One region of the Limosilactobacillus vaginalis genome, then DNA from elsewhere that is predicted to be linked to it. Evidence: a T-box and tRNA genes for the amino acid it is inferred to sense, from the RefSeq annotation. Region 1 holds a T-box; the other regions hold tRNA genes.
The links. A T-box is a leader RNA that pairs with one kind of tRNA and senses whether it is charged. The one in region 1 lies ahead of ileS (isoleucine--tRNA ligase), so its partner is inferred to be a tRNA-Ile.
Positions count from the first base shown of each region.

Region 2: it has a tRNA-Ile gene. The T-box ahead of ileS (isoleucine--tRNA ligase) is inferred to sense a tRNA for this amino acid. The anticodon was not compared.
Region 3: it has a tRNA-Ile gene. The T-box ahead of ileS (isoleucine--tRNA ligase) is inferred to sense a tRNA for this amino acid. The anticodon was not compared.

Region 1 is NZ_CP104399.1:704,355-707,502, reverse strand. Features, by position in the region: gene ileS (isoleucine--tRNA ligase) at 1-2,019, opposite strand, end outside; T-box leader at 2,074-2,292, opposite strand; partial or broken gene N4627_RS03415 (DivIVA domain-containing protein) at 2,663-3,148, opposite strand, start outside.
Region 2 is NZ_CP104399.1:292,552-295,699, forward strand. Features, by position in the region: rRNA gene N4627_RS01275 (16S ribosomal RNA) at 162-1,736, shown strand; tRNA gene N4627_RS01280 (tRNA-Ile) at 1,826-1,900, shown strand; tRNA gene N4627_RS01285 (tRNA-Ala) at 1,906-1,978, shown strand; rRNA gene N4627_RS01290 (23S ribosomal RNA) at 2,137-3,148, shown strand, end outside.
Region 3 is NZ_CP104399.1:152,022-155,169, forward strand. Features, by position in the region: rRNA gene N4627_RS00665 (16S ribosomal RNA) at 1-1,241, shown strand, start outside; tRNA gene N4627_RS00670 (tRNA-Ile) at 1,331-1,405, shown strand; tRNA gene N4627_RS00675 (tRNA-Ala) at 1,411-1,483, shown strand; rRNA gene N4627_RS00680 (23S ribosomal RNA) at 1,642-3,148, shown strand, end outside.

The DNA of each region.
Region 1 (3,148 bases):
CTCGTAGGAAACAGTATTTTCACTTGCATTGAAATCACTAGTATTAGCAAGCAAGAAACGGAAGGTGTTCCGTAATTTTCGGTATGCTTCTGAGATCTGTTGGAAAGTTCCCATTGAAACCCGCACATCAGCAGAAGTATCAGCACTCATTACCCAAAGACGAATAATTTCGGCACCCATTTGTTGGACAACCTTATTTGGATCGATAACGTTCCCCTGTGACTTACTCATCTTGTTACCACGCTTATCAAGGGTAAATCCTTGAGAAACGATTTCCTTATATGGAGCATGACCAGAGCAAACAACACTAGTAATCAGGCTTGAATTGAACCAACCACGATACTGATCGGATCCTTCAAGGTAAAGATCAGCTGGATAAGTCAAGTAATCCCGTTCAGCTAGAACCCCTTGGTGGGAAGAACCAGAGTCAAACCAAACATCCATAATATCGGTTTCCTTAGTAAACTTACCATGAGGTGAATGTTCGTTAGTGTATCCTTCTGGGAGAAGATCCTTTGCATCACGTTCAAACCAAACATTAGAACCATATTTTCTAAAGAGATCTGCAACATGATTAATCGTTTCTTCTTCCATGATTGGTGTACCATCTTCAGCGTAGAAGATTGGCAGTGGTACACCCCAAACACGTTGCCGTGAAATTACCCAGTCGCCACGATCCTTAATCATATTGCGAAGGCGAACCTTACCCCATTCTGGGTGGTACTTAACATTTTCTAAGGCATCTAAGATATTTTGACGCATCTTTTCAATGGATACGAACCACTGATCTGTTGCCCGGAAAATAATTGGCTTCTTTGTCCGCCAATCGAATGGATAGCTGTGCTTTAATGGTTCTTCAAGAAGAAGAGCATTATTATCTTCAAGCTTTTGCAGTGAAATGTCATCAGCTTTTTGGTAGAAGACACCATCAAAGTCGTCACCGTTTTCCTTTGTCAGGACACCTTGATCATTAATTGGGGCGAAAATTGGCAAGTCATACTTTTTACCAAAGTTGTAGTCATCGTCCCCATATCCCGGAGCGGTGTGAACAAGTCCGGTACCAGCATCAGCAGTAACGTAATCAGCAACCCCAACCAAAAGTTCACGATCAAGGTATGGGTGTTGAGTAGTTAAACCTTCCAGATCCTTTCCGGCGACATGCTTAACTACTTGGTAGTCGTCCCAACCAAGTTTCTCTGCTAATCCTTCCAAAAGTTCCGTTGCAACAACAAACTTCCGATCGTCATTAGCTGGTTTAACAACTGAGTAGTCAAACTTAGCATTTACCGCTACCGCTTCAGATGCTGGAACGGTCCATGGAGTAGTAGTCCAGACAACTAGGTAGGTATCACTATCAAGAACACCCTTACCGTCCTTAACCTGTTCAACAAAGAAGGCTGTTTTAGCAGTGACGTCATGATATTCAACTTCGGCTTCTGCTAATGCTGATTCAGATGACCATGACCAGTAAACTGGCTTCTTAGCTTGGTACAAAAGACCCTTCTTAGCAAATTCACCAAAGACACGAATTTGTGCAGCCTCAAATTCCTTATCCAAAGTTAGGTACGGGTGATTCCAGTCACCGCTAACTCCTAACCGTTTGAAATCTTTGCGTTGCTTGTCAACTTGTTCCAAAGCATACTTCCGACAGAGGTCACGGAATTCTGTTAGACTCATCTTCTTCCGGTCGTAACCGGCCTTCGTCAATTGGTGTTCAATCGGCAACCCGTGAGTATCCCAACCAGGAACATATGGTGAACGGAAGCCACTCATTGACTTGTAACGAACGATAAAGTCCTTAGAAATCTTATTCATGGCGTGACCAATGTGAATATTACCATTAGCGTATGGAGGGCCATCGTGAAGAATAAACGTTGGCTTCCCCTCATTTAATTTTTGTCGTAATTCATATACTTTATTTTCTTCCCAAACACTTTCACGTTGTGCTTCAGTGACTGGTAACTTTCCCCGCATCGGGAACTTGGTCTTACCCAAGTTTAATGTATCTTTAACTCGCATATGCAATTCTCCTTTCTCAATCAACAATTAATAACTAAAAAAACTTCATCCCATCACTGGGACGAAGCATTTCGTGGTACCACCCGTTTTCAGGATATTTGGTTAATCAAATATCCCCTCAACCATTGCTTAACGGTAATGAACCGACCTGATTTAAATATTCAACCAGGTACTCGGGACCGATCAAGTAAAACAATACTAAATATTAGCCTCACACCACTTGCTAACTCGCTGAATCATTCTTGTTCTACTAATGTCCTTCGACGTTTTTGTTATTAATTATTACAATTTAATTTAAACAACTAGTTATTATCTGGGAAAACAACAACAGTGTCACCCTCATCTTCACTATTGCTTGATTCGGTAGAAGCAGACGCAACAGAATCATTGGTTGCTTTACTCTCATCACTTTGCGCTACCGCTGAAGTATCGGCAAATGCTGAAGCAAAGTCGGTCGGTGAGTTAAAGGAAACTGTCTCTGCAGAACTAGCAGGAGCACTTTCACTTTCTTCTGATTTGACAACAGCCTCTGAGTCTGACGTAACAGCTGAATCCGATGCAACGTTATTTTCAATTGCAACACTGCCTGAAGTAGTCTCGTCCGCAACGGTAGCGGTTGTACTTTCAGATTCAAAATCACTAGTTGTAATTGAGGTTGATTCTACACTTTCACCCGAATTATTGTCAAGACGAGTTCCTAAAATATTTTGAATTTCTCCATATTTATCAATATCATCGTTGGCTAATAACTTATCCCATTCGTCACTCTTAACTACTTCCAATTGAGATTCAAGCATTACTTGTAACCGCTGACGGAAGATCCGCGTTTGTTTCTTTAAGTCACTAGTTTCTGACGTTAACTTCCGAGTCCCTTCTGCAGTATTTTCAACAATTTGATTAGCCTTTTCGTTAGCTGTTGAAACAATGTCAGTTGCCTGTTTTTGGGCTTCACGCACCATAATGTCAGCTTCACGCTTAGCATTGTTCTTAACCTTATCAGCAGCTTCTTGAGCAACCAAAATTGACTTATTCAGTGAATCCTTTAACTCACTAAAGTATTTCAGCTTGCTTTCATCGGCCTTGACCTTTTCTTGTAGCGCCCGATTCTGGTCGGTCAATTCCTGAACTG
Region 2 (3,148 bases), 410 kb from region 1:
TAGTCAGCGCTTATCGCTGACTAAGGTAGACCTTTGAAAACTGAACAAAGTTTCGACGAATCAAATGTGTAGGGTCTTCAATCATTACGATTTGAAGCAAAACATTTGCGAAGTCAATTCGCTTAATTAATTTGAATTAGAGCTATTCAAGTTCTTATATTTTATATGAGAGTTTGATCCTGGCTCAGGATGAACGCCGGCGGTGTGCCTAATACATGCAAGTCGAGCGCACTGGCCCAACTGATATGACGTGCTTGCACTGAATTGACGTTGGATTACCAGTGAGCGGCGGACGGGTGAGTAACACGTGGGCAACCTGCCCTGAAGCGGGGGATAACATCTGGAAACAGGTGCTAATACCGCATAACAACGAAAACCACATGGTTTTCGTTTCAAAGATGGTTTCGGCTATCACTTCAGGATGGGCCCGCGGTGCATTAGCTAGTTGGTAAGGTAACGGCTTACCAAGGCAATGATGCATAGCCGAGTTGAGAGACTGATCGGCCACAATGGAACTGAGACACGGTCCATACTCCTACGGGAGGCAGCAGTAGGGAATCTTCCACAATGGGCGCAAGCCTGATGGAGCAACACCGCGTGAGTGAAGAAGGGTTTCGGCTCGTAAAGCTCTGTTGTTGGAGAAGAACGTGCGTGAGAGTAACTGTTCACGCAGTGACGGTATCCAACCAGAAAGTCACGGCTAACTACGTGCCAGCAGCCGCGGTAATACGTAGGTGGCAAGCGTTATCCGGATTTATTGGGCGTAAAGCGAGCGCAGGCGGTTGCTTAGGTCTGATGTGAAAGCCTTCGGCTTAACCGAAGAAGGGCATCGGAAACCGGGCGACTTGAGTGCAGAAGAGGACAGTGGAACTCCATGTGTAGCGGTGGAATGCGTAGATATATGGAAGAACACCAGTGGCGAAGGCGGCTGTCTGGTCTGCAACTGACGCTGAGGCTCGAAAGCATGGGTAGCGAACAGGATTAGATACCCTGGTAGTCCATGCCGTAAACGATGAGTGCTAGGTGTTGGAGGGTTTCCGCCCTTCAGTGCCGGAGCTAACGCATTAAGCACTCCGCCTGGGGAGTACGACCGCAAGGTTGAAACTCAAAGGAATTGACGGGGGCCCGCACAAGCGGTGGAGCATGTGGTTTAATTCGAAGCTACGCGAAGAACCTTACCAGGTCTTGACATCTTGCGCTAACCTAAGAGATTAGGCGTTCCCTTCGGGGACGCAATGACAGGTGGTGCATGGTCGTCGTCAGCTCGTGTCGTGAGATGTTGGGTTAAGTCCCGCAACGAGCGCAACCCTTGTTACTAGTTGCCAGCATTCAGTTGGGCACTCTAGTGAGACTGCCGGTGACAAACCGGAGGAAGGTGGGGACGACGTCAGATCATCATGCCCCTTATGACCTGGGCTACACACGTGCTACAATGGACGGTACAACGAGTTGCGAACTCGCGAGAGTAAGCTAATCTCTTAAAGCCGTTCTCAGTTCGGACTGTAGGCTGCAACTCGCCTACACGAAGTCGGAATCGCTAGTAATCGCGGATCAGCATGCCGCGGTGAATACGTTCCCGGGCCTTGTACACACCGCCCGTCACACCATGGAAGTTTGCAATGCCCAAAGTCGGTGGCCTAACCATTTGGAGGGAACCGCCTAAGGCAGGGCAGATGACTGGGGTGAAGTCGTAACAAGGTAGCCGTAGGAGAACCTGCGGCTGGATCACCTCCTTTCTAAGGAATAAAACGGAAACCTACACATCGAAGAAACTTTGTTTAGTTTTGAGAGGTTTACTCTCAAAACAAGATTATGACGCTTATTTGGGCCTATAGCTCAGCTGGTTTAGAGCGCACGCCTGATAAGCGTGAGGTCGATGGTTCAAGTCCATTTAGGCCCATATATGGGGAATTAGCTCAGCTGGGAGAGCACCTGCTTTGCAAGCAGGAGGTCATCGGTTCGATTCCGTTATTCTCCATTGCTAACCGCGAGGTTAGCGAGCTTGTACTTTGAAAACTAAATAATATCAATTTTCTTTATTAATTAATAAAACAAACCGAGAACACCGCGTTATTTTGAGTTTTTTAGAAATAATCGCTAACTCAATTAATCGGATAATCACGAAGTGATTATCAAGGTTAAGTTATGAAGGGCGCATGGTGAATGCCTTGGTACTAGGAGCCGATGAAGGACGGGACTAACACCGATATGCTTCGGGGAGCGGTAAGTACGCTTTGATCCGGAGATTTCCGAATGGGGAAACCCAACCAACTTAGTCGTTGGTTGCTTGACTAGTGAATCTATAGCTAGCAAGCGGTAGACGCAGTGAACTGAAACATCTCAGTAGCTGCAGGAAGAGAAAGAAAAATCGATTCCCTCAGTAGCGGCGAGCGAACGGGGAAGAGCCCAAACCAACGAGCTTGCTCGTTGGGGTTGTAGGACTGAACATTTGAGTTACCAAGGAGCGACGTAGTCGAAACAGTTGGGAAGCTGTGCCAGAGATGGTGAAAGCCCAGTAGACGAAACGGCACTCTCTCAGTTCAGGATCCTGAGTACGGCGGGACACGTGAAACCCCGTCGGAAGCAGCGAGGACCATCTCGCAAGGCTAAATACTCCCTAGTGACCGATAGTGAACCAGTACCGTGAGGGAAAGGTGAAAAGCACCCCGGAAGGGGAGTGAAATAGTTCCTGAAACCATGTGCCTACAAGCTGTCGGAGCCCATTAATGGGTGACGGCGTGCCTCTTGCAGAATGAACCGGCGAGTTACGATTGCATGCAAGGTTAAGGTGGAAAAACCGGAGCCGCAGCGAAAGCGAGTCTGAAATGGGCGTATGAAGTATGTAGTTGTAGACCCGAAACCAGGTGACCTACCCATGTCCAGGTTGAAGGTGCGGTAAAGCGCACTGGAGGACCGAACCCGTGTCAGTTGAAAATGGCTGGGATGAGGTGTGGGTAGCGGTGAAATTCCAAACGAACTTGGAGATAGCTGGTTCTCTCCGAAATCTCTTTAGGGGGAGCCTTGGGAATTAGAATCGTGGAGGTAGAGCTACTGTTTGAACAAGGGGCCCGTCATGGGTTACCAACTTCAGATAAACTCCGAATGCCATTGATTTATGCCCAGGAGTCACACGATGAGTGATAAGATC
Region 3 (3,148 bases), 550 kb from region 1:
ACTGATCGGCCACAATGGAACTGAGACACGGTCCATACTCCTACGGGAGGCAGCAGTAGGGAATCTTCCACAATGGGCGCAAGCCTGATGGAGCAACACCGCGTGAGTGAAGAAGGGTTTCGGCTCGTAAAGCTCTGTTGTTGGAGAAGAACGTGCGTGAGAGTAACTGTTCACGCAGTGACGGTATCCAACCAGAAAGTCACGGCTAACTACGTGCCAGCAGCCGCGGTAATACGTAGGTGGCAAGCGTTATCCGGATTTATTGGGCGTAAAGCGAGCGCAGGCGGTTGCTTAGGTCTGATGTGAAAGCCTTCGGCTTAACCGAAGAAGGGCATCGGAAACCGGGCGACTTGAGTGCAGAAGAGGACAGTGGAACTCCATGTGTAGCGGTGGAATGCGTAGATATATGGAAGAACACCAGTGGCGAAGGCGGCTGTCTGGTCTGCAACTGACGCTGAGGCTCGAAAGCATGGGTAGCGAACAGGATTAGATACCCTGGTAGTCCATGCCGTAAACGATGAGTGCTAGGTGTTGGAGGGTTTCCGCCCTTCAGTGCCGGAGCTAACGCATTAAGCACTCCGCCTGGGGAGTACGACCGCAAGGTTGAAACTCAAAGGAATTGACGGGGGCCCGCACAAGCGGTGGAGCATGTGGTTTAATTCGAAGCTACGCGAAGAACCTTACCAGGTCTTGACATCTTGCGCTAACCTAAGAGATTAGGCGTTCCCTTCGGGGACGCAATGACAGGTGGTGCATGGTCGTCGTCAGCTCGTGTCGTGAGATGTTGGGTTAAGTCCCGCAACGAGCGCAACCCTTGTTACTAGTTGCCAGCATTCAGTTGGGCACTCTAGTGAGACTGCCGGTGACAAACCGGAGGAAGGTGGGGACGACGTCAGATCATCATGCCCCTTATGACCTGGGCTACACACGTGCTACAATGGACGGTACAACGAGTTGCGAACTCGCGAGAGTAAGCTAATCTCTTAAAGCCGTTCTCAGTTCGGACTGTAGGCTGCAACTCGCCTACACGAAGTCGGAATCGCTAGTAATCGCGGATCAGCATGCCGCGGTGAATACGTTCCCGGGCCTTGTACACACCGCCCGTCACACCATGGAAGTTTGCAATGCCCAAAGTCGGTGGCCTAACCATTTGGAGGGAACCGCCTAAGGCAGGGCAGATGACTGGGGTGAAGTCGTAACAAGGTAGCCGTAGGAGAACCTGCGGCTGGATCACCTCCTTTCTAAGGAATAAAACGGAAACCTACACATCGAAGAAACTTTGTTTAGTTTTGAGAGGTTTACTCTCAAAACAAGATTATGACGCTTATTTGGGCCTATAGCTCAGCTGGTTTAGAGCGCACGCCTGATAAGCGTGAGGTCGATGGTTCAAGTCCATTTAGGCCCATATATGGGGAATTAGCTCAGCTGGGAGAGCACCTGCTTTGCAAGCAGGAGGTCATCGGTTCGATTCCGTTATTCTCCATTGCTAACCGCGAGGTTAGCGAGCTTGTACTTTGAAAACTAAATAATATCAATTTTCTTTATTAATTAATAAAACAAACCGAGAACACCGCGTTATTTTGAGTTTTTTAGAAATAATCGCTAACTCAATTAATCGGATAATCACGAAGTGATTATCAAGGTTAAGTTATGAAGGGCGCATGGTGAATGCCTTGGTACTAGGAGCCGATGAAGGACGGGACTAACACCGATATGCTTCGGGGAGCGGTAAGTACGCTTTGATCCGGAGATTTCCGAATGGGGAAACCCAACCAACTTAGTCGTTGGTTGCTTGACTAGTGAATCTATAGCTAGCAAGCGGTAGACGCAGTGAACTGAAACATCTCAGTAGCTGCAGGAAGAGAAAGAAAAATCGATTCCCTCAGTAGCGGCGAGCGAACGGGGAAGAGCCCAAACCAACGAGCTTGCTCGTTGGGGTTGTAGGACTGAACATTTGAGTTACCAAAGAGCGACGTAGTCGAAACAGTTGGGAAGCTGTGCCAGAGATGGTGAAAGCCCAGTAGACGAAACGGCACTCTCTCAGTTCAGGATCCTGAGTACGGCGGGACACGTGAAACCCCGTCGGAAGCAGCGAGGACCATCTCGCAAGGCTAAATACTCCCTAGTGACCGATAGTGAACCAGTACCGTGAGGGAAAGGTGAAAAGCACCCCGGAAGGGGAGTGAAATAGTTCCTGAAACCATGTGCCTACAAGCTGTCGGAGCCCATTAATGGGTGACGGCGTGCCTCTTGCAGAATGAACCGGCGAGTTACGATTGCATGCAAGGTTAAGGTGGAAAAACCGGAGCCGCAGCGAAAGCGAGTCTGAAATGGGCGTATGAAGTATGTAGTTGTAGACCCGAAACCAGGTGACCTACCCATGTCCAGGTTGAAGGTGCGGTAAAGCGCACTGGAGGACCGAACCCGTGTCAGTTGAAAATGGCTGGGATGAGGTGTGGGTAGCGGTGAAATTCCAAACGAACTTGGAGATAGCTGGTTCTCTCCGAAATCTCTTTAGGGGGAGCCTTGGGAATTAGAATCGTGGAGGTAGAGCTACTGTTTGAACAAGGGGCCCGTCATGGGTTACCAACTTCAGATAAACTCCGAATGCCATTGATTTATGCCCAGGAGTCACACGATGAGTGATAAGATCCACCGTGTAAAGGGGAACAGCCCAGATCACCAGTTAAGGTCCCTAAATATATGCTAAGTGGAAAAGGATGTGGAGTTGCATAGACAACTAGGATGTTGGCTCAGAAGCAGCCACCATTTAAAGAGTGCGTAATAGCTCACTAGTCGAGTGATTCTGCGCCGAAAATGTACCGGGGCTAAGCATATTACCGAAACTGTGGATGTGCACTACGTGCACGTGATAGGAGAGCGTTCTAAGGGCGGTGAAGCTAGACCGTGAGGACTGGTGGAGCGCTTAGAAGTGAGAATGCCGGTATGAGTAGCGAAAGACAGGTGAGAATCCTGTCCACCGAATGACTAAGGTTTCCTGGGGAAGGCTCGTCCTCCCAGGGTAAGTCGGGACCTAAGCCGAGGCCGAGAGGCGTAGGCGATGGATAACAGGTTGAGATTCCTGTACCAGTTAACTGCGTTTGACGATGGAGGGACGCAGGAGGCTAAGCAAACCTCACGATTGGAA